DNA from 4 places in the Variovorax sp. P4_B10 genome. Region 1 is predicted to be linked to each of the others. Evidence: predicted binding sites of a transcription regulator. Region 1 holds the regulator's gene; each other region holds the start of a gene.
The links. The regulator LexA, encoded in region 1, represses DNA repair genes until DNA is damaged. The targets are predictions, from matches to a motif close to ACTGTATNNNNATACAGT.
Positions count from the first base shown of each region.

Region 1 (6,466 bases):
CAGGCCAAGGCCGTCATGGACGCGGGCGCGCTGGTCAGCGACGACCTGATCATCAACCTCGTGCAAGAGCGCATCGCRCAGCCCGATTGCGCCGGCGGTTTCCTGTTCGACGGTTTCCCGCGCACCATTCCGCAGGCCGATGCCATGAAGGACGCAGGCGTCAAGCTCGATTACGTGCTCGAGATCGACGTGCCCTTCAGCGACATCATCGAACGCATGAGCGGCCGCCGCTCCCACCCCGCGTCGGGCCGCACCTACCACGTCAAGTTCAACCCGCCCAAGCTCGAAGGCAAGGACGACGTGACCGGTGAAGACCTGATCCAGCGCAAGGACGACGAGGAAGAAACCGTGCGCAAGCGGCTCGAGGTCTACAGCCAGCAGACGCGTCCGCTGGTCGACTACTACTCGGCCTGGGCCAAGGCCGATCCGGCCGCCGCGCCGAAGTACCGCGCCATCAAGGGCGTCGGCACGGTCGACGAAATCACGCAACGTGCGCTGGCGGCACTGAGCAGCTGATCTCTCGGCCGCCCGTCGACCGGCGGCTATTTCCCGAGCAGTTCCAGCATCAGCGCGATGCGCGCCTTCACCGGAGTGAGCGCGCCTGCGTCCCGCAGCCGGTCATCGGGTTTCGGCAGGATGCGCCCGCTGGTGCAACGCGTCGCGCGAAGCACCGCAATGCCGGCATCCTGCGCCTTCAGTGCGGCGGCTTCCAGCGCATGGTGCAAGGTGCCATTGCCGGTCGTGGCGAGGACCAGCCCACGAACGGGCTCCTCTGCGCCCTCCCGAAGAAGGGCATCGATGATCGCGCCGCTCGCGCCGGCGTGGCTCATGACGATTTCGACCCTGGGCCAGGGTCCCGGCGCATCCAGGGCCTTCGAGGCCCGGGGCGGCGTCGCATCCGGCCACTCCCTCACGCGCCGCACTCCGCCCTCTTCCACATAGCCGATCGGCCCCGCATCGCCCGAAGCAAAGGCATCGAGACTGTAGGTGTGCACCTTCTGCACATCCAGACCGCTGTGGACCGTGCCGGCACACACCACCGTCACGCCCCGCGCGCCAGCCGTTACCGCGACCGCAATGGCGTCTCGCACGTTCTGCGGCCCGTCCGGCGAGAGCGCGGTGGCCGGACGCATCGCACAGGTCAGCACCACGGGCTTGGCTGAAGCAAGCACCGAGTGAAGGAAGAACGCGGTCTCTTCGAGCGTGTCGGTGCCGTGGGTGATCACCACGCCCGCCACATCGGGCTGCGCCAGCCAATGCACGCAACGCTGGGCGAGCTTCTGCCAGATCTCGAACCCCATGTCCTTGCTGTCGACCTGCGCCACCTGCTCCGCCACCAGTGTCACGCCCTCGGGCGCCTCGATGCCGCCCAGCAGGTCTCCCACGCCCACTTGCCCGGCGGTGTAGCCGATGTTGTCGCCGCTGCTGGCGGCCCTGCCAGCGATGGTTCCGCCGGTGCCCAGAACCACCACGCGACGCACTTCAGGCAAAGGGGAATTGGCCATGGCTTGTCAACTTTTAAAAACTGGTTAAAAATACAGGTACTGGATATCTAGCCAGTGCCGCAAGGAACCACATATGCAGTTCGCCGTGAAGCTTACAGCCCGCCAGCAGCAGATCCTCGACTTGATCCAGAGCGCCATCGCGCGCACTGGCGCTCCGCCCACGCGTGCCGAAATCGCCAATGAGCTGGGGTTCAAGTCGGCCAATGCCGCCGAAGAGCACCTGCAGGCCCTGGCCCGCAAGGGCGTCATCGAACTCGTCAGCGGCACCTCGCGCGGTATCCGCCTCAAGGGCGATGCGCTGCGCTCGCTCAACGAAACACGCCACCGCGAAGGCGGCCAGTTCTCGCTGTCGCTGCCCGGCATGGCCCAGCTGGCGCTGCCGCTCATTGGCCGCGTCGCAGCCGGCTCGCCCATCCTGGCGCAGGAACATGTCGACCAGACCTACTACGTCGAAAACACGCTGTTCCAGCGCCAGCCCGACTACCTGCTCAAGGTGCGCGGCATGTCGATGCGCGACGCCGGCATCATGGACGGCGACCTGCTCGCCGTGCAGGCCACCAAGGAAGCGCGCAACGGCCAGATCGTGGTCGCACGCCTCGGCGACGAAGTCACCGTCAAGCGCCTGAAGCGCAACAAGCAGGTGATCGAGCTGCACGCCGAAAACCCCGACTACCCAACCATCATCGTCCAGCCTGGCGAGCCCTTCGAAATCGAAGGCCTCGCGGTCGGCCTCATCCGCAACACCATGCTGATGTAGGCCTCGCGGCCTGCACGCAGCAGCACCCCATCCGGTCGCAACAGGTGGCGGGCGTATGGCGCAAAGTCGCCATCACCCTGTCGCGGCCGATTCAAGAAATCCTGCCTGTGTTCAACCTCAGACTTTTTTGGAGTTCACATGGGAATCGCCCTCCTCGCCATCGTTGATTTCTGGATGCCGCTGCAATCGCTTGCAAGCCGCCTCATGCCTGCGCGCCGCCCTCGTCGCCGGGACAACAGCGGCGACACCGCCGCCGGACTGCGCTACGTGGCCGTGCGCCCGGCCTGCACGGCGCGGTCCGCCGGCGCAGCCGTGCCAACAGCAACCGCCTCCGCCCGCCCGCTGCGCGTGGTGCGTGTCGTCGACGGAAAAGGGCAGCAACGCAGCGCCAGCCGCGTCGTGATCTCGGGCCGGATGGCCGATGTCTGCGCGGAACTCGACCGCTTGGCGGCGCTCGAGGCCGCGGAAGCCGTGAGCTCGGCCCCCCGCTCCGCACACCTGCACTGAGCCATTTCACCCCTTGGCAGGCCGCCCGGGGTGGGTATCCAAACGTTCACAGGCGCGACATTGCAATGCTGCGAGGCACAATGGCACGCCATGAACATTGTGATCCTCGACGATTACCAGGACGCCGTGCGCAAGCTGCGCTGCGCCGCCAAGCTGGACGCGTACGCGGCCAAGGTCTACACCAACACGGTCAAGGGCATCGGGCAACTGTCGGTTCGCCTCAAGGACGCCGACGTGATCGTGCTGATCCGCGAGCGCACCCAGATCTCGCGCCAGCTGATCGAAAAGCTGCCCAAGCTCAAGCTCATCTCGCAGACCGGGCGCGTCGGTGGCCACATCGACGTCAATGCCTGCACCGAGCGGGGCGTGGCGGTGGCCGAGGGCACCGGTTCTCCGCAAGCGCCCGCCGAGCTGACATGGGCGCTGATCATGGCGGCCATGCGCCGGCTGCCGCAGTACATCAGCAACCTCAAGCACGGGGCATGGCAGCAGTCGGGCCTCAAGTCGGCCTCGATGCCGCCCAATTTCGGGCTGGGGTCGGTGCTCAAGGGCAAGACGCTCTGCATCTGGGGCTATGGCCGCATCGGCCAGCTGGTCGCGCGCTATGGGCAGGCCTTCGGCATGCAGGTCGTGATCTGGGGCCGCGAGGCGAGTTGCGCCAAGGCCCGGTCCGACGGCTTCCAGGTTGCGCAGAACCGCCACGAGTTCTTCGCTGCGGCCGACGTGCTGTCGGTGCACCTGCGGCTCAACGAGGAAACCAGCGGCCTGGTCACGCTCGAGGATCTCTCGCGCATGAAGCCGACGGCGCTGTTCGTCAACACCTCCCGCGCCGAACTGGTCGAGGCCGATGCCCTGCTCGCTGCGCTCAATCGCGGGCGCCCGGGGCTGGCCGCCGTCGACGTGTTCGAGAGCGAGCCGCCGCTGCAAGGCCATGCGCTGCTGCGCCTCGAAAACTGCATCTGCACGCCGCACATCGGCTATGTGGAGCAGGACAGCTACGAAAGCTATTTCGGCCAGGCTTTCGACAACGTCGTGAGCTTCATCAAGGGCAACCCCACCAACATCGTGAATCCCGGCGCGCTGCAGGTCCGCCGGTGAGTTCATGAGCCGGCCTGCGCACCAAGGCGCGCTCTGGGCGCTGCTGGCCGGCAATTTCGTGATCGGCACGGGTGTGATGGTGGTGCCCGGCACGCTCAATGAAATCAGCGCGTCGCTCGCTGTCACCGTTGCGACAGCAGGGCAACTGATCACTGCCGCCGCGGTCGTGATGTGCCTCGGTGCACCGCTGCTGGCAGCCGTGGTCGCGGGATGGGACCGTCGCCAGTTGTTGGCCCTGTCCCTCATCTGGTACGCCGTTGGACACGCCCTCGCAGCCCTGATGCCGAGCTTCGGCGCCCTGCTGCCGGTGCGCATGCTCACGGTGGTGGCGCCGGCCATCTTCACACCCCAAGCCGCCGCCTGCGCCGGCATGCTGGTGCCGCCGGAGCACCGCGGGCGGGCCGTGACCTTTGTCTTTCTCGGCTGGTCGATGGCCTCCGTGCTGGGCCTGCCCATCGGCGCACTGATCGGCGGCCATCTTGGTTGGCGAATGGCCTTCATGGCCGTTGCGATGCTCAGCGTCGTGAGTGCGGCCTCGATCTGGCTGACGCTGCCCAGCCACATCCGGCCCGCCGCGCTGACGGCTGCCGCATGGTCGCGCGTACTGCGCAGCCCGGTGCTGATGGGCATCGTGTCGGTCACGGCGCTGCAGGGTGCCGGCCAGTTCGTCCTGTTCAGCTACTTCGGGCCTATCCTCAAGCACAGCTTCGGCGCCGACGCCACCATGCTGAGCCTGATGTGGGCGCTGTTCGGCGCCTTCGGCCTGGTGGGCAACATGGCGGTCAGCCGCTTCATCGATCGCGTGGGCGCTGGCCGCATGGTGCTGCTGACGACCTCGCTGATCGCGCTGAGCCTCCTGCTGTGGCCCTTTGCGAGCACGCTGGCCTGGCTGGCGGTGGTGCTCGTGCCCTGGGGGCTGGGCTGCTTTGCCGCCAACTCGGCCCAGCAGGCGCGGCTCGTCGGGCTCGCGCCCGCGCTGGCGCCGGGTTCCGTGGCACTCAACAGTTCCGGCATCTACATCGGCCAGGCGGTCGGTGCGGCGCTGGGCGGCTGGCTGCTGGCCAACGACGCCGCGCCCTGGATGAGCAGAGTCGGCCTGGCCCTGCTGCTGATCGCCATCGGTCTCAGCGTGGCCATCGACCGCAGCCGCCGGCCGGCCTGAATTCGCGGCCCCGCGTAAAACCCGGGACGCCCCCGACTCCGAGGGTTGCAAAATCGACGTCTGCGAAGGCTCCTCAGCCCACACCTGCACACCAGGTCCGGATACCACCCAACCAGCGAAAATCTCCAGCAAATGACTTTGAACTACACCCGAATCGGCGTCATCGGCGCCGGCGCCATGGGTCGCGGCATCGCGCAGATTGCCGCCCAGGCGGGCAGCGACGTGCTGCTGCTTGACAGCTTTGCGGGCGCCGCAGAGCGCGGACGCGAAGCCCTCATCGCCCAATGGAACAAGCTGCATGAAAAGGGCAAGCTCGACGCCGCGGCGCGCGATGCCCAGATCGCACGCGTGCAGGCCGCCGATTCGATCCAGGCGCTGGCCGGTTGCGACCTGGTGATCGAGGCCGTGATCGAAGACCTCGAGGTCAAGCGCAAGCTGTTCCGCGAACTCGAGAGCGTGGTGGCTCCCACCGCCACGCTGGCCACCAACACCTCGTCGCTCTCGGTCACGGCCATCGCGGCCGGGCTCGCGCAGCCCGAGCGCGTCGCGGGCTTCCACTTCTTCAACCCCGTGCCGCTGATGAAGGTGGTCGAGGTGGTGGCGGGCTTCAAGACCGCACCGGAAGTCTGCAAGCAGCTGGCCGGCTATGCGGTGCAGATGGGCCACAGTGCGGTGCAGGCACAGGACACGCCGGGCTTCATCGTCAACCATGCGGGCCGCGGCTACGGCACCGAGGCACTGCGCATCGTCGGCGAAGGTGTGGCTGATTTCGCGACCATCGACCGCATCCTGAAAGACCAGGCCGGCTTTCGCCTCGGCCCCTTCGAGCTGATGGACCTGACGGCGCTCGACGTGTCGCACCCGGTGATGGAGTCGATCTACCACCAGTACTTCGAGGAACCGCGCTTCCGCCCAAGCGTGATCACCGCGCAGCGCCTGGCTGCTGGCGCTCTCGGTCGCAAGACCAACGAAGGCTTCTACCGCTACCAGGACGGCGTGATGCAGCAGACGCCCGAAGCCGCCCCCCCCGTGGTCGACGGCACGCCCTCGGTCTGGGTCTCCCCCCGCGCTGCACGCCGCGCCGAACTGCTGCGCCTGATCAACACGCTGGGCGCCCAGATCGACAGCGGCGCCGCGGCCGCACCGCACTCGTTGATCCTGGTGGCACCGCTGGGCTTCGACGTGACCACGGTCGCGGCCGTCGAGCGCCTGGACGCCACGCGCACCGTCGGCATCGACATGCTGATCGACGACGCCGCCACCAAGCGCCGCGTGCTGGCCACCAACCCCGCCACGCGCCGCGACATCCGCGACGCCGCGCACGCACTCTTCGCGCGCGACGGCAAAGCGGTGAGCGTGATCCGCGACAGCGGCGGCTTCGTCACGCAGCGCGTGATCGGCACCATCGTCAACATCGCCACAGACATGTGCCAGCAG
Region 1 is NZ_JBFUHN010000012.1:76,358-82,823, forward strand. Features, by position in the region: gene adk (adenylate kinase) at 1-516, shown strand, start outside; gene AC1DXX_RS08560 (asparaginase) at 543-1,505, opposite strand; gene lexA (transcriptional repressor LexA) at 1,579-2,262, shown strand; gene AC1DXX_RS08570 (hypothetical protein) at 2,401-2,769, shown strand; gene AC1DXX_RS08575 (D-2-hydroxyacid dehydrogenase family protein) at 2,860-3,867, shown strand; gene AC1DXX_RS08580 (MFS transporter) at 3,872-5,029, shown strand; gene AC1DXX_RS08585 (3-hydroxyacyl-CoA dehydrogenase) at 5,162-6,466, shown strand, end outside.

Region 2 (8,134 bases), on a different contig from region 1:
AGGCCGCATCGTCCATGTGCGGCTGGCGCAGCAGCGTGAACTGCAGTTCGCAGGCGCCCGGCGCCACACCGATCACGCGGAACGGCAGGTAGACCTCGGGCACGCCTTCGGGCGCGACCCAGTGGTCGAGCACGCCGAACTCGTTGGCCGGCGCAAAGCGCAGGCGGGCTTCGCCATCGGGTGTCGTCGCCACCCAGTGATCGCCATGGCGCACCAGCGCGCTCTTGGCCAGTCCACTGGCCCAGTCGGGCAGGCGCGCCGGGTCGGCGGCCAGTGCGTAGGCGCGGCGCCATTCGCAGGCCACGCGCTGCGTGATGACGCGCGACTGCGCGGCGCTGTTGTCTTCATTCGTCTGCTTCATCGAAGTCGCTCCTGAGGACCTTGGCCACCACCGCGCCCGAAAAGCCGCGCGCCAGCAGGAACCGGGTTTGCCTGGCCCGCTCTTTCGCGTCCGTGGGCGCCGCGTCGAAGCGGCGGCGCCACAGGGCCGTGGCGCGTTCGACTTCCGTGTCCTGCAGGCTGGCCACCGCTTCGGCGATGGCTTCGGGCGCGATGCCCTTGGCCTGCAACTCCTGGCGCACCCGCAATGCGCCCGAGCGGGCGGCACGCTGATTCAGCACCGAGGCCACCACGCGCGGCTCGCTGATGAAGTCCTTGGCCGCCAGTTCGTCGAGCGCGCGGGCCAGCGTGCCGGGTTCTTCTTCGTGCCTGGCCAGCTTGCGCTCCAGTTCCGCGCGCGAATGCTCGCGCTGGCTCAGGAGCCGCAGTGCGCGGCCTTTGAGGGAGGGGGCACCGAAGGCCATCTGGAGGTCGCTCGCGCGGCCCTCGTCGGAGAGAGCCGCATCGGGGCTTTATTCGCCCTTGTCAGCCTTGGGCGCCTTGGCAGGCTTCTCGGCCTTTTCGGGCTCGGTCCCGGCATCGGCCGCCAGCAGCGGAATGCCCAGCGATTCGCGCACCTTGTTCTCGATCTCGCGCGACAGCTCGGGGTTCTCGCGCAGGAACTCGCGGGCATTGTCGCGGCCCTGGCCGATCTTCTCGCCGTTGTAGGCATACCAGGCGCCCGACTTGTCGACGATCTTGGCCGTGACGCCCATGTCGATGATTTCGCCTTCGCGGCTGATGCCCTCGCCGAACAGGATGTCGAACTCCGCCGTCTTGAACGGAGGGCTGACCTTGTTCTTCACCACCTTGACCTTGGTTTCGTTGCCGATGGCCTCGTCGCCCTTCTTGATGGTGCCGATGCGGCGGATGTCCAGGCGCACCGAGGCGTAGAACTTCAGCGCGTTGCCGCCGGTGGTGGTTTCGGGCGAGCCGAACATCACGCCGATCTTCATGCGGATCTGGTTGATGAAGATGACCATGCAGTTGGTCTTCTTGATGGTGGCGGTGAGCTTGCGCAGCGCCTGGCTCATCAGGCGGGCCTGCAGGCCGGGCAGCGAGTCGCCCATTTCGCCCTCGATTTCGGCCTTGGGCGTGAGCGCGGCGACCGAGTCGATCACGATCAGGTCGACGGCGCCCGAGCGCACCAGCGAGTCGACGATTTCGAGGGCCTGCTCGCCGGTGTCGGGCTGGCTGATCAGCAGGTCGGACAGGTTCACGCCGAGCTTCTGGGCGTACTGCACGTCGAGCGCATGCTCGGCATCGACGAAGGCGCAGGTGCCGGCCTGCTTCTGCATGGCGGCGATGACCTGCAGCGTGAGCGTGGTCTTGCCCGACGATTCCGGGCCGTAGATTTCGATCACCCGGCCGCGCGGCAGGCCGCCGACGCCCAGGGCGATGTCCAGGCCCAGCGAGCCGGTGGAGACCACCTGGATGTCCTCGAGGGCCTCGCCTTCGCCGAGCCGCATGATCGTGCCCTTGCCGAATTGCTTTTCGATCTGGGCCAGCGCGGCCTGCAGGGCCTTGGCCTTTTCACTGTTGGCGACCGAGATGCTGGTGCCCTTGACGACTGCGTCCATGTGGAAAACTCCTTGAAGATCAATGGTTTGTGTCGGGTTTCATCCATCTGCTTTTAATCACAGGCTGGATGCTTGAACAGTAGTGTAGGGGCTCATGGGTTTCCGTAAACCCATTTTTTGATCAGTTTGCTTTACCATTCCGGACCATGCCAGAAGCCGCCTTTCCGCCCGATTCCGACGCCTGGCGCCAGACCCACCTGGGCCGCCTGCTGGGCCACGCGATGCGCCGCTTCGACGAGCGCGTGCTGGCGCTGATGGCGCACGACGTCGACGTGCCGCTGGCCCTCTCGAACCTCGCCGCCCGCGCCCAGGTGAGCGCTGCGCACATCCACATCACACGCCATCTGTCGCGCGAGGGTTCGCGCCTGACCGAACTGGCCGAGCGCGCCGGCATGACCAAGCAGGCGATGGGCGCGCTGGTCGACCAGTGCGAGGCCTGGGGGCTGGTCACGCGCGGCCCCGATCCGCTCGACGCGCGGGCGCGGCGCGTGCTCTTCACGGCCGACGGGCTGGCCTGGCTCGACGCCTTCCGCAGCGCGGTGACCCAGGCCGAGCGCGAGTTCCGCAGCAGCGTCGGCGACGAGATCGCCACCGTGGTAACCATCGGACTGGAAGCCTACACAGAGGGCTAGACTCCAAGGCGGAGATCAACGCGCGCCAAGGGGCGCCGACACTGCCGGAGGTGGCCTATGCGGATTCTGATTGCCGAAGACGACCAGGTGCTGGCCGATGCCCTGCTGCGCAGCCTGCGCACCTCGGGCGCGGCGGTCGACCACGTGGCGAACGGCTCGCAAGCCGACACCGCGCTCATGACCCACAACGAGTTCGATCTGCTGATCCTCGACCTCGGGCTGCCCAGCCTGCACGGCATCGAGATCCTGAAACGCCTGCGTGCCCGCGGCTCGCAGCTGCCGGTGCTGGTGCTCACCGCGGCCGACAGCGTGGAAGAGCGCGTCAAGGGCCTGGACCACGGCGCCGACGACTACATGGCCAAGCCCTTCAGCCTGCAGGAGCTCGAGGCGCGCGTGCGCGCCCTCACGCGGCGCGGCATGGGCGCCACCAGCAACGCGATCCGCCACGGCCCGCTGGTCTACGACCAGGCCGGCCGCGTGGCGACCATCGACGGCAAGATGATCGAACTGTCGGCGCGCGAACTCGGCCTGCTCGAGGTGCTGCTGCAGCGCGCCGGCCGGCTGGTGAGCAAGGACCAGCTGGTCGACCGCCTGTGCGAATGGGGCGAGGAGGTGAGCCTCAACGCCATCGAGGTCTACATCCACCGCCTGCGCAAGAAGATCGAGAAGGGCCCGGTGCGCATTGCGACGGTTCGCGGACTGGGCTATTGCCTCGAGAAGATCCCTGGCTGAGCCCTGTCCGCGAGGGGGATCGCTACAACTGCTTGCGAAGGTTCGCGGAGAGCGTGGCGCCAGCGCCGCTCTTGACCAGGAACGAGATCCCCCGGAAATAGCCGTTGCTGTCGAAGTTGCCCGCCGGCACCAGCGATATGACGGCAGGTCCCGCATAGGGCAGGGTGGTATCGAGCTGGCAGGCTGTCTTCGTATCGGTACCGGCGTCGACCGCCGTCATCGTAACGCCGTACATGTTCTTGGACGTGCCGGGCTGCGCCTGTGCCACTGTGCCCGAGATGCTGCAGTTGCCCACCTGCACGCCGGTCGTCTTGCCGGTGAATGCTCCCTTGGCGTCGACTTCGACCGAGATGCTGATGCCGAAGCTGGTGTCCGTGTTGGCCCACTTGCCCACGACACTGTCCTGCGAGACCGCCAGGGCGTTCTCGATCGCGTAGCTCAGCGGCCCGAACGCCGACGACTCGCGCGAACCATAAGCATAGGTCCCGTCCATCGAAACCTTCGGCGAAAAGGTGCCGGAGCCCGTCACGGGAGATGCACCGACGAAGTAGAAGGTCGTGTCCGGATTGAAAGTCCAGTTGAGGCCGGTCGTCTTGATCGACCCCCATAGCGAGCCGACGTTGAACTGCCGCGCGATCGCGCCATCGGCGCCGACGTAGGCGAGGCCGCGCAGCGTGACATAGACGCCTTCGCTGTCGTTGCCCACCGCGGCGGTCGACCCGGCCTGGGGTGCACTCAACGACGGCAGCGCCTCGCTGCCTGGAAGCGGATCGCGATTCGGCGCAGGAGCCGGCGCAGGGGCCGGTGCGGGAGCGGGTGCCGTTGCGACCGGCGGAACCAACGGCAACGGAAATCCACCGCCGCCGCCTCCACCCCCGCCACCGCCCCCACATCCGGTCACCCCGACACCTGCGGCCAACACGGTCGCGGCGATCCACAACGGCTGCGGACAGCCGCCCAACGATTTGTTTTTCATGACTCTCTCCCTGAGATTTTTTGAATTGCAGAAACTGCATGCAGAGACTACAACCGGACACCCATGCGACCGCCCGCGAAGCGGCTCGTTGCAACGGCACTAAGTCACGCGGATTAGAAATTTCTCGCGCCTCATCAGGAACCTGTCCCTTGAAGCTCTTCCAGCGCGCCCAGCGCTCCCTGTTCGGCGAGATCCTCGACTGGATGCTCACGCCGCTGCTGCTGCTGGTGCCGGTGAGCATCGGCGTTACCTGGCTGGTGGCACAGGGCATCGCCAACGCACCCTACGACCGCGCGCTTTCGCACAACATCAAGGCGCTGGCCGAACTGGTGACGGTGAAGCAGGGCCAGACCCAGTTCGTGCTCTCGCAGCCGGCGCGCGAGATCCTGCGCGCCGACGAAGCCGGCCATGTCTACTACCAGCTGCTCGACGGTCACGGCACGCTGCTCGGCGGCGAGCGCGAGCTGCCGCGCCCGAACGTGGACGACCCGCCGAGTCCCGGCGTCGTGCTGCTGAGCAACAGCGAAGTCCACGGAAACCCCGTCCGGGTGGCCTCGCTCTGGATCGCCAGCGGCACCGACGAGGTCCCCCCCACGCTGCTGCAGCTGGCCGAGACGCGCGAGAAGCAGTCCGTGCTCGCCATCGAGATCATCAAGGGCGTGCTGCTGCCGCAGTTCGCGATCCTGCCGCTCGCGGTGCTGCTGATCTGGCTTGCGCTGGTGCGCGGCATCAAGCCGCTGTCGGTGGTGGAGGCGCGCATCCGCGAACGGCGCCCCGGCGACCTGAGCCCGCTCGACGAATCGTCGGTGCCGCTCGAGGTGGTGCCGCTGGTGTCGTCGGTCAACGAGCTCCTGAACAAGCTCAACGACTCCATCGACACCCAGAAGCGCTTCCTCGCCGACGCAGCCCACCAGCTTAAGACGCCGCTCGCGGGCCTGCGCATGCAGGCCGACCTGGCGCAGCGCGAAGGCGCCAATGCCAACGAGCTCAAGCAGTCGCTCAAGCAGATCGGCCGCGCCAGCGTGCGCGCCACGCACACGGTGAACCAGCTGCTGTCGCTGGCGCGCGCCGAAGGCAACAGCGCCAACACCCATCGCCAGCCCTGCGACCTGGCGCGGCTCACGATCGAGGTGGTGCGCGAGGCCGTGCCGCGCGCGATCGAAAAGCGCATCGACATCGGCTACGACGGCGCGGAGGCGGGCGCGCCCGGCGTGGTGTTCGACGGCAACCCGACGCTGTTGAAGGAGCTGGTGCGCAACCTGGTCGACAACGCACTCAACTACACGCCTTCGACCCCCGAGCGCCCCGGTGTGATCACCGCGCGCGTGCTGGCCGATCCCTTCGGCCATGTGCTGCTGCTGCAGGTGGAGGACAACGGCCCGGGCATCGCCGAGTCCGACCGCGAACTGGTGTTCGAGCCGTTCTACCGCGTGCTCGGCAACGAGGCCGACGGCTCGGGGCTGGGCCTGCCGATCGTGCGCGAGATTGCGAACCAGCACCTCGCGCAGATCAAGCTGGAAGACGCGCACCCCGGCAAGCAGCCGCCCGGTGCGCGTTTCACGGTGCGCTTCGATAGCGGGGCACCAGGATGAAACCCGCCCCCTGTGGAATTACGGCGCGGGCGCGCCGGCCTTCGCTTCCTTGCGGATCTGCACCCACTCGGGCTTGATCTGCCGCGCCATGCGCTGCGGCTCGCGCTCGTTGAGGCTCGCCGGCGCGAGGCCGAAACCCACCAGGTCGCCACGCGCCCACAGGAAATAGCCGGCATTGGCCAGCAGCAGGGCGATGAGTAGCAAGCGCAGTTTCATGATGATGTTCAGAAGGCCATGCCGCGAGGGCGCACGCTCACTTCGTCGCTCGTGATCGTTTGCAGGCCCGCGGCCGTGCGCACCTGCAGCTCGCCGCTCCAGGCCACGCCTTCGCAGACGCCCGCAGTACCATCGCTGAGCACCACCTCGCGGCCGCGCAACACGTCGCGCGCCGCAAAGCGCTCGGCAAACTGCGCGAAGCCCTGTGCCTCGAAGGCGAGCACGCTGCGCACCAGCGGTGCGGCCAGTTCGCGCAGCACCTCGGGCGCGGTCGCGTCCGGGCGCCATTGGCGCAGCCAGGCCGGTGGTGTGCGCATGCCGTCGGCCTCGCGTGCGCCGATGTTGATGCCGATACCGATCACCAGATAGCGCTGCGCATCGGGCCCACCGGCGTGCGGCAATGCGGTTTCGATCAGGATGCCGGCCAGCTTGCGGTCGTCCACCCAGAGGTCGTTGGGCCACTTGAGGCCGACCTTGTGTTCGCCCGCAGGGTCGAGGCTTTCGGCCACGCTGACACCGACGGCAAGCGACAGGCCCGACCAGTCGGCCGGCGCGAGCGGCAGGCCGAGCGAGAAGGTCAGCGAGGGCTGCTCTTCCTGCTGCTGCGCGCTCTGCCAGGGCCGGCCGAGGCGGCCGCGACCTGCGGTCTGGCGCTCGGCCACCAGCAGCACGGGCTCGACACGGCCTGCGCGCGCGCGGCGCATCAGCTCGGTGTTGGTGGAGTCGATTTCGGCCACGGCCTCGACCGTGAACCCCGGCAACAGCGGCGCCACCGCCGCGGCGATCCGGTCTTCGAACCAGGCGGCCGTGGTGTTGCTCATGCTCAGTCCTTGTCGGACTTGTCCTTTTTGGACTTCTTCTCGGCCTTTTTGTCGGCTTTCTTCTCAGCCTTTTTGGCTTCCTTCTTCTCAGCCTTTTTCTTTTCAGCCTTCTTCTTCGCCTTTTTCTTCTTTTTCTTCTCTTCGTCCTCGTCCTTGGGTGTCAGCAGCGTGCCGCGGCACTGCTCGGAGCCGCACCAGCAAGGAAATTCGGACAGGAGCTTCGGCGTGTACGGCTCGTCGATGATCAGGCCGTAGTCGTAGTTGAGCTCTTCGCCTGCTGCGATGTTGCGCAGCGCCTTGATATAAACGCGCCCATCGACTTCGTCGGCCTCGCAGTTCGGCTCGCACGAGTGATTGATCCAGCGGGCGGCATTGCCATTGACATGGCCGTCGATCACGCGCCCGTCATCGATGTGGAAGTAGAAGGTGTGGTTCGGCTGGGCCGGGTCATGCGGATGGCGGCGCAGCGCCTCTTTCCAGTTGATGACCTCGCCCTTGTATTCGATCAGCGTTTCGCCTTCGGCCAGGTCCTGTACGGCAAACACGCCGTTGCCATGGACGGTGGAACGGCGCGTCTGGATGCGGCGGCCGCTGGGCCGCCTCGAGGCAGGCCGCGCCTCCCCCTCGGGGGGATGAAGGGCTTCCGTGTCGCGGCCGCCGGAAAGTGGGGATTTGGAAGGCATCGCCGAAGTCTGTTAGTTTGAATATGCACACATGCGCGTGTGCGCGTGCGCACGCGGGAAGCCGCAGAGTATAGAGAGCCCTCAGATGACAAAGACTTTGGTAATTGCAGAAAAGCCGTCGGTGGCACAGGACATCGTCCGTGCACTCACGCCGGTGGCCGGCAAATTCGACAAACATGACGAGCATTTCGAGAACGACAGCTATGTCGTGACCAGCGCTGTCGGTCACCTGGTCGAAATCCAGGCGCCCGAGGAGTTCGACGTCAAGCGCGGCAAGTGGAGCTTCGCCAACCTGCCGGTGATTCCGCCGCATTTCGACCTGAAGCCGGTCGACAAGACGAAGACGCGCCTGAACGCCGTGGTCAAGCAGGCCAAGCGCAAGGACGTGACGCAGCTCATCAACGCCTGCGACGCGGGCCGCGAGGGCGAGCTGATCTTCCGCCTGATCGAGCAATACGCCGGCGGCAAGAGCCCGCTGGGCAAGCCGGTCAAGCGCCTGTGGCTGCAATCGATGACGCCGCAGG
Region 2 is NZ_JBFUHN010000018.1:188-8,321, forward strand. Features, by position in the region: gene AC1DXX_RS11060 (SRPBCC family protein) at 1-361, opposite strand, end outside; gene recX (recombination regulator RecX) at 345-803, opposite strand; gene recA (recombinase RecA) at 852-1,958, opposite strand; gene AC1DXX_RS11075 (MarR family winged helix-turn-helix transcriptional regulator) at 2,105-2,590, shown strand; gene AC1DXX_RS11080 (response regulator transcription factor) at 2,648-3,322, shown strand; gene AC1DXX_RS11085 (hypothetical protein) at 3,345-4,298, opposite strand; gene AC1DXX_RS11090 (sensor histidine kinase N-terminal domain-containing protein) at 4,448-5,890, shown strand; gene AC1DXX_RS11095 (sporulation protein) at 5,909-6,106, opposite strand; gene AC1DXX_RS11100 (biotin--[acetyl-CoA-carboxylase] ligase) at 6,115-6,927, opposite strand; gene AC1DXX_RS11105 (SET domain-containing protein) at 6,930-7,610, opposite strand; gene AC1DXX_RS11110 (DNA topoisomerase III) at 7,696-8,134, shown strand, end outside.
Region 2: recA (recombinase RecA) is a predicted target of LexA. The motif match lies at 2,022-2,039, and genes of this name have one in related genera.

Region 3 (8,134 bases), on a different contig from region 1:
AGAGGTTTTCGGGGCGGCGCGGCATGGTGTGCTCATTGTGGACCCAAGCGCCCCAATCGGAAGTGCCCGCTGTAGCGGAACACGTCGCCGAACCAGCGGTGGCGCAGCAGCATCTTCATGGTGAAGCGGTCGGGGTCCGCGGGGTCGGGCCGTTCCTCGACATAGGCGGTGCCCAGCAGCAGGCCCAGCGGCAGTGGAATGCGCAGGCCGGCAATGCGCCAGAGGTAGCCGAGGTCGCGGAACACCAGCGCGCCATCTTCCGCGCTCACCGCCAGGCGCATGCCGATGCCGAAGCGCACGTACTCGATCACCTCGCTGCCCTGTGCCGAGGTGTGCTCCATGTGCGAGCGGAAGTGAAAGGGCGGGCGGCCTTCGAAGTGGAAGACGCGGTCCCAATGGAGGTTCGCGTTGTCCGGCCGGCAGCGGTAGTGCACTTCGATCGGCACGTCGGTGCCGGTATGGGGCACGAGTGCGCCGAACAGGCGGCCGAAGGGCATCAGCAGCGCGGCCCACGGCGCGTGATGGACTTCGTTCATCGTGCCGCGAACGCACACGCAGTCGTCGGAGAACGGCGCCATCGTGTAGTGCCGGCGGATCACGTCGCCGAGCCGTTCCCAGCCGGGGCCGAGCGCTTGCTGGAAGACGGGTTGCGTCATCCGGCCACCACCACGGCGCTTTCGCTGCGCGCCTTGTAGAAGCGCAGGATGTGCTCGGAGAAATCGCCCAGCAGGAACTGCGCGACGCGGTCTGCATACCAGTTGAAGCGGGTGCTGACGCGCCACGAGACATCGATGCGCAGCTCGGTGCCGCCGTCGCGCGGCGTCAGCGTGTAGGCCGAGTCGCGCAGGTCGAAGTAGTGGCCGCCGATCACCACGTGGTCGTCGAGCGCGCCCGCAGGGAAGGAGTCGGGCGAGAAACGGTAGCGCCACTTCACGCGCTGCTGCGGCTGCCATTCGGTGATGATTCCCTCGAAGTGCACATCCTTCTGCCACTGCACCTTGCGCACGCGGCCTTCAGGCGTGTCTTCGGTCACGCCGGCCACCGGCATCGGCACGCCGATGCGGTAGGCCCAGGCATCGCCGACTTCGCCGGGCCGGATGTCGCGCGCATCGTTGAGTTCGTGCCAGACGCGCCCGGCCGGTGCAGCGATGAAGAGCGTGCGCGAGGTGTTCGAGATCCGCTCCGGGTTGGGCAGCTGCGGCTCGATGGCGCCGAGCGCGAGCGGCAGCGCCGCGAAGCTGTAGAGCGCGCGCTTCGGCCAGTCGGTGAGGCGGCACACCAGCCCCATCAGCAGCCCGCCGACGCTGCCCATGAGGGCGAAGAGCGGCACGATCACGACGGCGCAGATCATCCCCTCGATGTAGACCAGCAGCGTGCCGACCACGAAGAGCGCTGTCGAGAGCCACGGCGTCCAGAGGTAGTAGCCCCAACTGCGCCGCTCGATGCGCTCGGCCATGTAGACGGTGACCGCACCGCACACCGCGGGCGCGAAGTAGATGAACGAGCCGAGCATCGCGGAGAACGCGCGGCCCGGGCTGCCGCTGAAGGCGAAGCGCATCGCCAGTGCGGCCAGCGCGCCGACGAGCACTGGCCAGAACCAGGCGAAGGGCATGCGGCGCGGGGGCTTGTCGTCGGGGTCGGTGGCGTTGGCGGCGGCTGCGGAAGGGGTCCACTCGTCGAGCCGGCTGTCTTCGGGGTCTTCGGTACGCATGAAGGGTCTTCTCCTCTTTGGATTCGCTGTTTGTTCTATCGGCCGGCCGGCTCGCTGCTGCGCCGCGCGGTCACCATGGCGTAGTCGAAGTCGCGCCAGAACATGCCGAGTGCCAGCGCGCAATAGCTCGCCACGATGTGCTTGCGGCGCCAGGGGCTCAGCCTGCCGCGCGCCTTCCACAGTTCGGCGAGCGTGAAGCGCGTGGCCAGCACGGGAATGTGCAGCGCGCTGGGCGCGACGCGCCAGCGCAGCGACTTGAACGCGATGTCCTCGAAGCCGTTGTCGCGCAGCGCGGCGGTGAAGTCCTCGCGCGTGGCGAGCGTGGGCACGGCCCAGCTGTCGGCCCAGAGGCGGTGCAGCCAGTGGGCGATGCGGCCGGGCTTGCGCCGCAGCAGAAAGCCGTCGACCACCACGAGCCGTGCACCGGGCTTCAGCAGGCGCGCGGCCTCGCGCACGAAGTCGGCCTTGCCGGTGCCCTCGGCGTAACAGGCGCTTTCCAGCGCCCAGGCGCCGTCGGCCTGTGCGGCGGGCAGGCCGGTGCGGGTGTAGTCGGCTTCGATGTGGGCCATGCGGTCGGCCACGCCGGCCGCGGCATCGAGCCGCGTTGCGATGCGGTTCTGCACGGGCACGTTGGTGATGGTCACGGCATAGAGCGAAGCGTCGTCGCCAACCAGCGTGCGCGCTGTGGCGCCGGCGCCGCAGCCCATGTCGACCACGCAGCGCCGATGGCCCGGGGCGGGCTGCGACTCGTCGAGCCGCAGCGCCTGGCCGACTGCGCGGTTCATCTCCACCAGCATGCCTTCGCGACGCAGCGGGTTGAGCCCGGCGCGCCAGAAGCCGAAGTGCATGTTGTAGCTGGGGCTCCAGGCGCTGTAGTCGACCGCGACCTCGGTGAAATAGTCCTGCGTGTCTTCGGCCGTGATGGGCGCGCTCGCGGGATGGCTGGCGGGGTGCACCGGCGCTTCGGGTGCGTTGGACATGCGGAAGTCGGACTGGAAGACGTTGGGCATCGAGGCCCTTTCGGTCGGTGGTTCTTGTTGTTCCCTGAGGGTGCGACAGCGTGATTCGTTCAGAGGCGGCAGTTGTCGTCCGCGCAGGTGGCCGGCGCGATGGCGCCGCGGCCTGCCAGCCGGGCGACGAGCCAGCGCGGCAGCCGGTAGCGGTTGCGTGCGAGCACGGCGTAGGCGCGGTCGGCCAGCGCCCCCACCACCGGCAGGTCGAGCAGGAAGCCACCGGCCGGCAGGCCCACCGCATTGCGGCAGGCGCGGATCGCGGCGACGCCGTCCAGCACGCGGCCCGCGGCGTCGACCGCATGCATCGCCGTCATCAGCGCTTCGCGCGGTGCCGGGCCGCCGGAAAAGCCGGCGGGCGAGCAGTCGACGAGATTCAGTCGCCCGGCGGCATCGCGGGCCTTCATCGCACCCATCTCGGCGACGCAGAGCGGGCAGGTGGCGTCGTAGTAGACGGTCAGCGGGTAGGCGTCGGTTGCGATGCGGCTCATGGTGTTCTTGATTCTCGATATTTCAGTCAAAACAGAAATCAATGGGCAAAAAAAAGCGCTCAGATCATCGGCAGGCTGGCATGGTGCGCATCGGGGTCGTCGCCCTTGCCGGCAGGCGCGGCAGGTGCCGCATCGCCGCGCACGAACTTCTGCACGCTGGCACCGAGCGTCAGCACCTTGTCGAGCGTGCCGGGCGAGAGCCGCAGCATTTCGTCGGCCCAGGTGGCGAGCTTGTTCATGAGCTCCATGGTCGAGCGGATGCGGTCCTGCGCATCGGCCGGCTCCTTCTGGAAGTCGGGGCTGGAGACCAGCTCGCGCAGCACGCGGACGGTGGGATCGAACTCGCGTTCCTTGCGCTCGCGCACCACGGTGCGAAACAGCTCCCAGACGTCGACGCTGGTCTCGAAATAGTCGCGACGGTCGCCCATGGTGTGGGTCACGCGCACGAGGTTCCAGGCCTGCAGTTCCTTCAGGCTGTTGCTGACGTTGGAGCGCGCGACGCCCAGCGTTTCGGAGAGCTCTTCGGCGTGCATCGGCTTGCCATGGGCGAAGAGCAGGGCGTGGATCTGCGAGACGGTGCGGTTGACGCCCCACATGGAGCCCATTTCGCCCCAGTGGAGGACGAACTTGCGTTGAATGTCGGTGAGTTCCATAGCGCCGAGTTTAAGATTTCCTAAATTTCTGTCAAGAGAGAAATGAAAAATCGAGCAAGTGATGGTGAATGGTGGAATACTGTATGAATAAACAGTGAATTCCATCCAAAGGATTTGCCATGCCCGCAGCCCAGGTTCCCATCCACATCATCAAGGGCCGAGGTGCGGCCACCCGGCTGGCGCACCGTTTCTCGAAGGACGAGCGCAACGCCTTCGACGACGGCTGGGGCACGCTGGAAGAGGGCGCGGCCGAAGCCGACGCACTGCTGCCCATCGCGACCGAGGTGCGCTTCGAGGACGTGAAGTCGGTGCTCAACGAAAACGACTCGCCCGACATCTACTTCGACCGCTCGCTCAACCCCTACCGCGGTTGCGAGCACGGCTGCATCTATTGCTTCGCGCGGCCCACGCACAGCTACCTGAACCTCTCGCCCGGCCTGGACTTCGAGACCAAGCTGATCGCCAAGCGCAACATCGTCGAGGTGCTGCGCGCCGAACTCGGGCGCAAGAGCTACCGGCCGAGCTATATCGCGATCGGCACCGCCACCGACTGCTACCAGCCCATCGAGCGCGAGTTGCGGATCACGCGGTCGATCATCGAGCTGCTGAAGGAGGTGCGGCATCCGTTCGCGCTGGTCACCAAGTCGAGCGCCATCGAGCGCGACCTCGACCTGATCGCGCCGATGGCCGCCGACCACCTGGCCGCGGTGTACATCACGGTGACCACGCTCGACGGCGAACTCGCCCGCAAGCTCGAGCCGCGCGCCGCTGCGCCGCACCGGCGGCTGCGCACCATCCGCACGCTGGCCGACGCGGGCGTGCCGGTGGGCGTGAGCGTGGCGCCGCAGATTCCCTTCGTGACCGAAGACATGGAGCATGTGCTCGAGGCTGCCTGGGAGGCCGGCGCGCGCAGCGCGTTCTACACGGTGGTGCGGCTGCCGTGGGAAGTGGCGCCGCTCTTCAAGGAATGGCTGATGCTGCACTACCCGCAGCGCGCGGACCGCATCATGGCGCGCATCCACGAGATGCGCGGCGGCAAGGACTACGACGCCGACTTCGCCACGCGCATGAAGGGCAGCGGGCTCTGGGCCGACCTGATCCACCAGCGCTTCCAGAAGGCGACGAACCGCCTGGGCTTCAACCGCGAGCGCATTCCGCTCGATATCGCTGCGTTCCGGCCACCGGGTGCAGCGGGGCAGGGCAATCTCTTCTGAGTTTGCTGCTGCGCTGCGTTCCTGTTTGCGGGTAGATTTGCTTCCTGCCGGGCGGCTGGGGCCGTCGGGCATCGACGACGACATCAAAGGTGCGCATGAACGGGATCTGGCTGGTGGTCATGGGTGTTTCTGGCTGCGGAAAATCGAGCCTGGGGGCGGCGCTGGCCGTCGGGCTCGAGCTGCCGTTGATCGAGGGTGACGACCATCATCCGCCGGCGAATGTCGAGAAGATGAGCCGGGGCATTGCGCTGACCGATGCGGACCGCGTCGGCTGGCTCGCGACGCTGGGCCGCGCGCTGGCCGACTCGCCGCAAGGGGCGGTGCTGACCTGCTCGGCGCTCAAGCGCAGCTACAGGGATCAGTTGCGCGCGGCCGCGCCGGGGCTGCGCTTCGTGTTCATGGCGATCGAACGCGCCGAGTCCGAGCGCCGTGTCGCCGCACGGGCCGGCGCGGGCGAGCACATGTTTCCGGCCAGCCTGGTGGCCAACCAGTTCGCGACGCTCGAGTCGCCAGTTGGCGAGGTGGGCGTGCTGGCGGTCGATGCGACCGCGCCGCTGGGGGTGCTGGTCGGGCAGGTGAAGGCCTGGTTGCCTGCCGGCTAGTTGTCTGCTGCGCTGCGCATGACCCGGCTTGTGTTCGCGCCCGAATCACGCACCAAACGGAGCCTCACGATGACCATCATCATTACCGCCTTTGAACGATCGCCCGATGGCGGCAAGGGACTGGCGCGCGATACGCGCGTTCGCTGGGCGCTTGAAGAAGCGGGCCAACCCTACGAGGTTCGCCTTGTTTCGTTCCGTGCGATGAAGGAACCCGCGCATCTGGGCCTTCATCCGTTCGGCCAGATTCCAACCTATGAGGACGGCGATCTCGCCCTGTTCGAGACAGGCGCGATCGTCTTCCATATCGCCGAGCGCCATGCGGGCCTGTTGCCGGACGATGCCAATGCCCGGGCCCGTGCGATCACATGGATGTTTGCCGCGCTCAACACCGTGGAGCCGCCGATCCTTGAACTCGCAACCGCCAGGTTTCTGGAGGGCGACAAGCCCTGGACCAAGGAGCGCTTGCCTCTGGTCATGGATCGCATCCGTCATCGGCTGGACCAGCTTTCTGCCCGCCTGGGCGATGCGGACTGGCTCGATGGTGCGTTCAGCGCGGGCGACCTGATGATGGTGTCGGTGCTGCTCAGGCTGAGACCCTCGGGCATTCTGGACGAATTTCCGAACCTGGCTGCCTATGTCGCCCGCGGCGAAGCGCGGCCCGCATACAAGCGGGCTTTCGCCGCCCAATTGGCAATCAACGGCTAGGTCTTGCCGGCCCGCAGCGCCTCGAGCACCACGGACACGCGGTTCATCGTGTCGGCCACTGTTTCCAGCTCGCCCTCGGTGGCCGGCGCCACCATGGCGGTGACGAGTTCGGCCTGGACCGCCAGGCACTTCTGCGCCATGGCCATGCCGTCTTTGGTGAGCGTCAGGCGCCGCACGCGCGCGTCGGCCCCGTCGCTGTCGCGCCGGACCCAGCCCTTGGCCTCCATCTGCGTGAGCAGCATGCTCACGCCGCTCTTGGCAACGAAGCAGCGCGCCGCGAGCGCCTGCTGCGTGATGCCCGGCGTGGTCGCAATGGTCGCCAGCACCTCGTGTTCGCCCACGCGCAGGCCGATGGCGGCGAGCCGCGCGGTCATCACCGCATCGCAGAGGTTGTAGGCACGTATCACCGCCAGCCAGGCGAGCGTGCCGTGGGGCGAGGAGGGCGCGCGGTCGGACTTGCGGGGCTTTGGGGTCTTCGCAGCGGGCATTGGATATGGTTCAGTGTTGAACTATACTGTTCATCATTGAACCAATTCTAGTCTTCCCATGAACCTCTACCTCCGCCTGCTGATGACCCTGCTGCGTGCCTGGCGCGCACCGCGCCTGGCTCCGGGCGACGCGCTGGAGCGGCGGTTGCGCGTGCTGCCCAACGACCTCGACATCAACGGCCACATGAACAACGGCCGCTACCTGACGATCATCGACCTGATGCTGGTCGAATACTTCGTGCGCACCGGCTTTGCCGCCACCATGCTGCGCCAGGGCTGGCGGCCGATGTCGGGCGGCTCGCTCATCAGCTACCGTCGCGGGCTGAACCCCTTCGACGTGTACACGCTGCGCTTCCGGCTCGACGCCACCGACCAGCACTGGAACTACATGCGCTTCGAGTTCGTCAAGGGCGACAAGGTCTGCGCCGCCGGCTACATGAAGGGCGCTGCCGTGGGACGTGGCGGGCTGGTGCCCAACCTCGAGTCGTATGCCGCCATGGGCCTCGTGCCACCGGCGCATGCGCTGCCGCCGCCGGTGCGCGACTGGATCGCGGCCGAGCAGGGCGTGATGGGCGCGGCCTGGTAAGCCTGACTAGGGAACGGGCGCATCGAGCGCCAGCCGCAGCCGCGTGACGTTGGGATTGCCCGGGTCGCGCTGCACCTTGAAGCCCAGCTTGCGCGCGAGGCCCAACATCGCGAGGTTGTCGAACAGCGTGATGTCCGCGAGCTGCCGCACGCCGGCCTCTCTGGCCGCGGCGATCAGCTTGCGCATGAGCTTCCCGGCAAGTCCGCGGTGCTGCCACGCATCCGCGATGACGATGGCGAACTCGGCCGTCGCTGCCGTCTCCGGCGTGTCGCCGCGCACGTAGCGCACCACGCCCATCTGCTGCTCGACGCCATCGACCAGGGTGGTTGCGATGAGCGCGAGCTCGCGGTCGTAGTCGATGTGGGTCATGCGCCAGAGCTCGTCGGGCTGCGGCTTGCGTGGCGACAGCAGGCGGTGGTAGCCCGTCTCCTTCGACAGGCCGGCCACGAAGGCCGTGTGCATTTCGAGGTCGTCCGCGCGGATCGGCCGGATGCAAACCGGTGTGCCATCGGCGAACTGCCAGTCCTCGACCAGATGACTGGGGTAGTCGAGGGCCGGCATGGCATCAGCCGATGACTTCGGGCCAGTCGGTATGGAAGAACTGGCCTTCGGGCTTGTCGGTGCGCTCGTAGGTGTGCGCGCCGAAGAAGTCGCGCTGCGCCTGCAGCAGATTG
Region 3 is NZ_JBFUHN010000040.1:32,104-40,237, forward strand. Features, by position in the region: gene AC1DXX_RS19160 (DOPA 4,5-dioxygenase family protein) at 1-25, opposite strand, end outside; gene AC1DXX_RS19165 (DUF4166 domain-containing protein) at 33-656, opposite strand; gene AC1DXX_RS19170 (SRPBCC domain-containing protein) at 653-1,711, opposite strand; gene AC1DXX_RS19175 (SAM-dependent methyltransferase) at 1,747-2,721, opposite strand; gene AC1DXX_RS19180 (thiol-disulfide oxidoreductase DCC family protein) at 2,781-3,212, opposite strand; gene AC1DXX_RS19185 (GbsR/MarR family transcriptional regulator) at 3,272-3,865, opposite strand; gene AC1DXX_RS19190 (PA0069 family radical SAM protein) at 3,985-5,079, shown strand; gene AC1DXX_RS19195 (gluconokinase) at 5,175-5,681, shown strand; gene AC1DXX_RS19200 (glutathione S-transferase family protein) at 5,751-6,386, shown strand; gene AC1DXX_RS19205 (MarR family winged helix-turn-helix transcriptional regulator) at 6,383-6,874, opposite strand; gene AC1DXX_RS19210 (thioesterase family protein) at 6,933-7,460, shown strand; gene AC1DXX_RS19215 (N-acetyltransferase family protein) at 7,467-8,021, opposite strand; gene gnd (decarboxylating NADP(+)-dependent phosphogluconate dehydrogenase) at 8,026-8,134, opposite strand, start outside.
Region 3: AC1DXX_RS19190 (PA0069 family radical SAM protein) is a predicted target of LexA. The motif match lies at 3,944-3,961, and genes of this name have one in related genera.

Region 4 (8,134 bases), on a different contig from region 1:
GCATGTTGGCCCGCCATTGCGGCCATTTGGAAGCAAGTGTTTCAGCGTTTTGCCATCGGTGACCCTCCCGGACGAAGGGCCAGCAGTTTCAGCGCCAGGCGGCGCGCATGCGGTTGCGCAGGTCGATCACGGCGGTGGGCGGCGGCACCGCGGGCGGACGCACCGGCGGTGGCGGCCAGGTCTGCTGTTCGAAGCCCGCGAGATCGGCCTCCGCGATGAAACGCGTGCGGTTCGCATAGAGGTGCCGGTCGCCCCGCGCCGCCTGCTGCGTGATGTAGAAGCGCTGCGGCACCAGCAGGTGCAGATGGTCGCGGGCCCGCGTCATCGCGACGTAGAGCAGGCGTCGTTCCTCCTCGAGCTCATGCGCGCTCTGCGCCACGTCGGCCGGCAGGCAACCGTCGACCACGTTGAGCACATGCACCGAATTCCATTCCTGGCCCTTGGCCGAATGGATGGTGGAGAGAATCAGGTAGTCCTCGTCGAGCAGCGGCGGACCGGGGCGATCGCTCGTGGCCTCCGGCGGATCGAGCGTGAGTTCGGTCAGGAAGCGCTCGCGCGAGGCGTAGCCCGAGGCGAGCCGCACCAGCTGCTCCACATCGGCGCGGCGCACGCCGGAGGTGTCGTCATAGAGCCGCTCCAGGTGCGGCAGGTACCAGCCCATCGCCAGTTCCACATCCGTCGGCCACGCCAGCGAAGGCGCGCGCAAGGCGGCATAGGCCTCGGCAAAGCCGGCCCACTGTTCGCGCGCAGCGGACGGCGGCACGAAGCCGCGCACCGCCGCCACCGGGTCGGCGGCCTGGTCCATCGCGTCGAGCAATCGCGTGCCCGTGACGGGTCCGATGCCGGGGATCAGCTGCGTGACGCGAAACCCCGCCATGCGCCCGCGCGGGTTCTGGGCGAAGCGCAGCACCGCGAGCAGGTCCTTCACATGCGAGGCCTCGAGAAACTTGAGGCCGCCGAACTTCATGAACGGGATGTTGCGGCGCGCGAGTTCGAGCTCGAGTGCCGCGCTGTGCGACGAGGTGCGAAACAGCACCGCCTGCGACTTGAGCGCCAGCCCGCCCTCGCGGTGCGCGAGCACCTTGTCGGCCACCCAGCGCGCCTGCCCGGCCTCGTCGGGCACCAGCACCAGCTGCGGCTTGCCGGCGGAGGGTTTGTCGGTCCAGAGCGTCTTGGCGTGACGCTCGGCCGCCTGCGCGATCACGCGGTTCGACACATCGAGGATCGGCTGCGTCGAGCGGTAGTTGCGCTCCAGTGTGACGACCCGCGCGGGCACCGGAACGGGGCCTTCCGCCGAAGCCCGCGAGAACTGCGACGGAAAATCGAGGATGTTGCGCACCGTCGCGCCGCGGAACGCGTAGATCGACTGCGCGTCGTCCCCCACCACCGTGACGCCGCGTCCGTCGGGCTTCATCGCCAGAAGAATCGAGGCCTGCAGCAGGTTGGTGTCCTGGTATTCGTCGACCAGCACATGGTCGAACCGCGCGCCCACGGCCTCGGCCAGCGCAGGCTCCGCGACCATGCCGGCCCAGTAGAGCAGCAGGTCGTCGTAGTCGAGCACGTTCTGCTGCTGCTTGGCCTCGACGTAGGCGCCGAACAGGTTCTTGAGCTCGGCCTCCCATTCGCCGCACCAGGGGAAGGCTTCCTTGAGCACATCGGCCAGCGGCGCGCACGTGTTGACGCAGCGCGAGTAGATCGACAGACAGGTGCCCTTGCGGGGGAAGCGGTTCACCGTCGAGGACAGGCCCAGCTCGTGCCGCACCAGCCCCATGAGGTCTTCGGCATCGCCGCGGTCGTGGATCGTGAAGTTCTCGTCCAGCCCGATCTGCGCGGCGTATTCGCGCAGCAGGCGCGCGCCGATGCCATGGAAGGTGCCGGCCCACGGCAGCGCGGGCGGCCGCTCCGACTTCAGGCCCAGCACCCGGGCCAGCACCTGGCCCGCGCGGCGCTCCATTTCCTGCGCGGCGCGGCGCGAGAAGGTCAAAAGCAGCAGGCGCTGCGGATCGACACCGCCCGCGATCAGGTGCGCCACCCTGTGCGCCAGCGTGCTGGTCTTGCCGGAGCCGGCGCCGGCAATCACGAGCAGGGGGCGGTGATCGCCACCCACCGTCGCATCCACGCCGTGTTCGACCGCCGCGCGCTGTTCGTCGTTGAGCGTGGCGAGCGCCGCGGCCAGGCGCTCGGCCTGGGTCTGGGGCGCAGCGGAAAAAACGGGGAGCGCAGCGGTCTGCATGGGACCAGACTTTACTGTATGTCCGTCCAGTCCGGACGCCTTGCCGCCTCGTGGCCGGTGACATAATCGCGCCTCGCTGCAACCGGAGACTCCCCTTGGAAACCGCCCCGTCTCGGCAGCTTTCAACTCCCTTCTGACGCCTTGCGCCGGGCCTGGGAATTGAAAGCGCCCCGCCCTCGCCCAACGTTCAGTCATCCCCGGGAGTGAGCCCATGCTCAACATCTTTACGCTCGCCAACGGCCGCCTCGTCCAGGAAGAGATCGAGGCGCTGGAGGAGCTCTCCAAGTTCCAGCCGATCTGGGTCGACCTCGAGTCGCCCACGCTCGAAGAGAAGCGCTGGATCAAGCAGTACTACGGTCTCTCGATTCCCGAAGACGCGATGGACGAGGACATCGAGGAGTCGGCCCGCTTCTACGAGGAAGACAACGGCGAACTGCACATCCGCTCCGACTTCCTGATCGACGACGACGAAGACCCGCGCACCGTGCGCGTCGCCTTCATCCTGAACCAGCACAACACCGACCTGCGCAGCCGCGGCGTGCTGTTCTCGATCCACGACGAGGACGTGCCCGTGTTCCGCCTGCTGCGCATGCGCGCACGCCGCGCACCGGGGCTGATCGAAGATGCCAAGGAAGTGATGCTCAAGCTCTTCGACGCCGACGCCGAATACTCGGCCGACACGCTGGAGAACATCTACGACGAGCTCGAGGTGGCCGGCAAGAAAGTGCTGTCGGGCAACGTCAGCGACGAGCTGGCCGGCGAGGTGCTCGGTGCCATCGCGCGGCAGGAAGACTTGAACGGCCGCATCCGCCGCAACGTGATGGACACGCGCCGCGCGGTCAGCTTCATGATGCGCAGCAAGATGCTCAACGCCGAGCAGTTCGAAGAGGCGCGGCAGATCCTGCGCGACATCGAGTCGCTGGACAACCACACGGCCTTCCTGTTCGACAAGATCAACTTCCTGATGGATGCGACCGTCGGTTTCATCAACATCAACCAGAACAAGACCATCAAGATCTTCTCGGTGGCCAGCGTGGCGCTGCTGCCGCCCACCTTGATCGCGAGCATCTACGGCATGAACTTCAAGTTCATGCCGGAGCTCGACTGGGCAATGGGCTATCCGTATGCCATCGTGCTGATGGCGGCCAGCGCGCTGGTGCCGATGTGGTACTTTCGCCGGCGCGGCTGGCTCAAGTAGCGGCAGGCCGCCTGGCCAGCCACGCATCGACCAGCGCGAGGCTGTAGCGGCTCGCGACCTCGGCGACGAAGCGTGCGAAGTCGCCATGCGCTGCGTCGTCTGCGCGATCCGAAATCGTCCGCATCGCCGCGAACGGCACGCCGTAGTCGTGGCATGCCTGTGCCACTGCGGCGCCCTCCATTTCCACCGCGAGCGCATCGGGCAGATGGCGGCGCAACGCTTCGCTTTCGGCAGCGGTCGAGACGAAGCGGTCGCCGCTGATCAACAAGCCACGATGCACTTTCGGCGACTGGAGGCCGAACTCGTCGACGGCCCCCTGCCCCACCAACGCCACCGGGTCGCGCAACGTCTCTTCGGCAACGGCCGCCAATGCATCGCCGATCGCCGCATCGGCAGTGAAGCGCGAAAGGCCCGTCAAGGGCACTTCGTATCTCGGAAAGATCGGCGAGGCGTCGAGGTCGTGCTGAAGCAGTTCCGTTGCGACGACCACATCGCCAACCTTCACGCCCGGCGCGAGTCCGCCCGCGACGCCGGTGAAGACGATGGCCCGCACGGCAAACCGCTCGAGCAGCACCGTGGCCGTCACCGCCGCCGCGACCTTGCCGATGCGCGACAGCACCGCGACCACGGGCTGGCCATGCAGATGGCCAATCCAGAAGTCGCGCCCGGCGATCCGCACACGCTGCTCGTCGGGCATCTGCGCGAGGAGCGCACCCAGCTCCTCGTGCATCGCAGCGACGATGGCAATGGGCGCGGCCACGGTTTACTTGATGTCCACGCCGTAGAAGGTGTGGCGGCCGAACGGGCTCAGCTTGAAGTCAACGACTTCCTTGCGCACCGGCTTCAATTGCACCGCATGCGCAATCGTGAACCACGGCGCCTGTTCCTTGAAGATCACCTGCGCCTTCTTGTAGAGCGCGTCGCGGTCGGCCTGCTTGGTCGCGCTCTTGGCCTTCACCACGAGGTCTTCATAAGGCTGGTAGCAGAACTTCGAGATGTTGCTGCCGCTGGCCGATTTGGCCGAGGCGCAGCCCAGCAGCGTGTAGAGGAAGTTGTCCGGGTCGCCGTTGTCGCCGGTCCAGCCCAGCATGCCCATCTGGTGCTCGCCGGCCTGCAGGCGCTTGCGGTACTCGCCCCATTCGAAGCTCTTGATCTCGGCCTTGACATTGATCTTGGCAAGGTCAGCCTGCATCAGCTCGGCGATCCGCTTGGCGTTCGGGTTGTAGGGGCGCTGCACCGGCATGGCCCACAGGTCGGTGCTGAAGCCATCGGGGAAGCCGGCCTGCGCCAGCAGCTTCTTGGCGGCTTCGGGATCGTAGGGATCGTCCTTGACCGCGTCGTTGTAGGACCACAGGGTCGGCGGGATCGGGTTCTTGGCAGCGACACCGGTCGTCAGGTAGACGCCGTCGATGATGGCCTTCTTGTTGATCGCCATGTTGATCGCCTTGCGCACGCGCACGTCGTCGAAGGGCTTCTTCGTCGTGTTGTACGAGAGGTAGCCCACATTGAGGCCGGGCTGCTCCAGCACCTGCACGTTCGGGTCCTTGCGGATCGCGTCGAGGTCGGCCGGGTTCGGGTACGGCATCACATGGCATTCGCCCTTCTGCAGCTTGGCCCAGCGCACCGAGGCATCGGGCGTGATCGCGAACACGAGGTCGTCGATCTTGGCCTTGCCGCCCCAGTACTGCGGGAAGGCCTTGAAGCGGATGACCGCGTCCTTCTGGTACTGCACGAGGTAGAACGGACCGGTGCCGACCGGGTCCTGGTCGACCTTCTCGGGCGTGCCGGCCTTCAGCATGGCAATGGCGTATTCCTTCGACTGGATGCCGGCGAACGGCATGGCCAAGTTGGCAAGGAAAGGCGCTTCGGCCTGATTGATCACGATCTTCACCGTGTAGTCGTCCACGCGGTCGACCGATTTCAGGAGCTTGGGCATGCCCATGTCGGTGAAGTACGAGTGGTTCTGGCTCGTGACCTTGAAGTAAGGATCGCTCTCCTTCCATTGCCGCTCGATCATGAACATCACGTCATCGGCGTTGAAGTCGCGCGTGGGCTTGAAGCTCTTGCTCGTGCTGTGCCATTTCACGCCCTTGCGCAGATGAAAGGTGTAGACGGTGCCATCGGCCGAGACATCCCATTTCTCGGCCAGCCCCGGCACGACCTTGGTGCCGCCGCGCTCGAACTCGACAATGTTGTTGTAGACCTGCGTGGTCACGTCTTGCGAGGTGCCAGTGGTGTTGATGCCCGGATAGAAATTCTCCGGGCTTCCTTCGGAGCAATACACCAACGTCTTGGCTGACACGGCGCCGCAGGCCAGGGTAAGGGCCGCAAGCGCTGTCGGTGCCAGGAGCGCCAGCTTTCGTGAGCGGCGCGAAACGGATGGCTGGGTCTTCATAAGGACTCCTTGAGACACGGTTGAAAAAAACCAACTTAGGAATTCGTCGCCAGGGGAACGGCGAGCGGCGGGACATCGGCGCGCACGGGAGCCGCGCCATCGAGAAACTTCTCGGCGTAGTGGCAAGCCACCAGCCGTTCATCCAGCGCGCGCAGCAGGGGCCGCTCTTCGCGGCAGCGCTGCTGGACATGCGGGCAGCGCGTGCTGAAGACGCAGCCCGAGGGCGGATTCAGCGGCGACGGCAATTCGCCCTTGAGCACGATGCGCTGGCTGCTGAGTCCCGGCGTCGAGGCCAGCAGGGCCTGTGTGTAGGGGTGCAGCGGACGCGCGAAGATGTGCGACTTGGGGCCCTGCTCCACCGCATGGCCGAGGTACATCACGAGCACGTCGTGGGCGATGTGGCGCACCACGCCGAGGTCGTGCGAGATGAAGAGATACGCCAGGCCGAGTTCGGCCTGCAGATCGGCCAGCAGGTTCAGCACCTGCGCCTGGATCGACACGTCGAGCGCCGACACCGGCTCGTCGGCCACCAGCAGGCGCGGCGACAGCATCAGCGCGCGCGCGATCGCGATGCGCTGGCGCTGGCCGCCGGAGAACATGTGCGGATAGCGGTTGGCATACTCGGGCCGCAAGCCGACGCGGGCGAGCATTTCGCGCGCCTTGGCAGCGCGCTCCGCCTTGCCCATCGTGGTGTTGATCGCCAGCGGGTCCTCGAGCACGGTCGATATCTTCTTGCGCGGGTTGAGCGAGCCGTAAGGATTCTGGAACACGAGCTGCACGGCCTGGCGCAGTTCACGCCTGCGCTCGGGCGGCGGATTCACCGCATCGACACCCACGAGCGTGAGCTGCCCGGCCGTCGGCTTCTCGATCAGCGCGACCATGCGCGCCAGCGTGGACTTGCCGCAGCCCGACTCGCCGACCACGGCCAGCGTGCGTCCGCGTTCGAGACGGAACGAGATGTCGCCCACGGCCCGCAATTGCGCCGGTGCGCGGAACAGGCCGCGCCGGACGTCGTAGGTGCGCTGGAGGCTGTTGGCCTCCACCACGATGTCTGCCGGAGCGCCGCTCACGGAAGCACCTCCACCGGCGGATGCTGTTGCGGCCGGTCTTTCTCGATGGCCTCGAGGCGCCCCGGCTCGCCGAGCGGGAAATGGCAGCGAACCTCGGCGCCCTGCCACTCGCGCAGCGCCGGGCGCACATTGCAGGCGCGCGTGGTGACGTAGCTGCAGCGCGGCGCGAACAGGCAGCCCGACGGCCGGTCGTGCACGCCGGGCACCACGCCACTGATGGTGGCGAGCCGCCCTTCGGGCGCGGCACGCTCGGGCAGCGCCGCGAGCAAGGCCTCGGTGTACGGATGCTGCGGCGATGCGAAGAGCCGGTCGACGCGCTGGTGCTCCATCACCTGCCCTGCATACATCACCGCAATGCGCTGCGCCATCTCGCTCACCACGCCCATGTTGTGCGTGATCAGCACCAGCGCCATGCCGCGCTCCTTCTGCAGCTCGCGCAGCAGGTCGAGGATCTGCGCCTGGATGGTGACGTCCAGCGCGGTGGTCGGCTCGTCGGCGATCAAGAGGCGCGGATTGCAGGCGATGGCCATCGCGATCATCACGCGCTGGTTCATGCCGCCGGAGAGCTGGTGCGGGTAGCTGCCCAGGCGCGACGATGCGGCGGGAATGCCGACCTGCTCCAGCAGCTCGGTGGCACGCTTCTTCGCCGTGCGCCTGTCGAGGTGCAGGTGCAGGCGCAGCACCTCCATCAGCTGGAAGCCGATGGTGAAGCAGGGGTTGAGGCTGGTGGTCGGCTCCTGGAAGATCATCGCGACCTCCTTGCCGACCAGCGAGCGGCGCACCTTGTCGGAAATGCCGAGCAGGTCCTTGCCCGCGAAGCGCATGTGGTCCGCGCGCACGCGGCCCGGGAAGCCGACCAGACCCATCAGCGCCATCATGGTGACGCTCTTGCCCGAGCCCGATTCGCCGACGATGCCGAGCACCTCGCCTTCCTCGAGCGTGAGGCTCACGCCATCGACGGCGTGCAGCACGCCGCCTTGCGTGGGGAACTCCACATGCAGATCTTTGATGTCCAGCAAAGGCATTTGCTTTCTCCTTTGCTTCAGCGTTTCAGCTTCGGGTCGAGGGCGTCACGCAGACCGTCGCCCAGCAGATTGAAAGCCAGCACCGCCGCGAGGATCGCGAGGCCCGGGAAGGTCACGACCCACCAGGCGCGCAGCACGAACTCGCGCGCGTCGGCCAGCATCGTTCCCCACTCGGGCGACGGCGGCTGCGCGCCGAGACCGAGAAAGCCGAGC
Region 4 is NZ_JBFUHN010000011.1:28,624-36,757, forward strand. Features, by position in the region: gene AC1DXX_RS07825 (ATP-dependent helicase) at 89-2,233, opposite strand; gene corA (magnesium/cobalt transporter CorA) at 2,445-3,431, shown strand; gene AC1DXX_RS07835 (5'-methylthioadenosine/adenosylhomocysteine nucleosidase) at 3,424-4,191, opposite strand; gene AC1DXX_RS07840 (ABC transporter substrate-binding protein) at 4,195-5,826, opposite strand; gene AC1DXX_RS07845 (peptide ABC transporter ATP-binding protein) at 5,862-6,896, opposite strand; gene AC1DXX_RS07850 (ABC transporter ATP-binding protein) at 6,893-7,921, opposite strand; gene AC1DXX_RS07855 (ABC transporter permease subunit) at 7,939-8,134, opposite strand, start outside.
Region 4: AC1DXX_RS07825 (ATP-dependent helicase) is a predicted target of LexA. The motif match lies at 2,247-2,264, and genes of this name have one in related genera.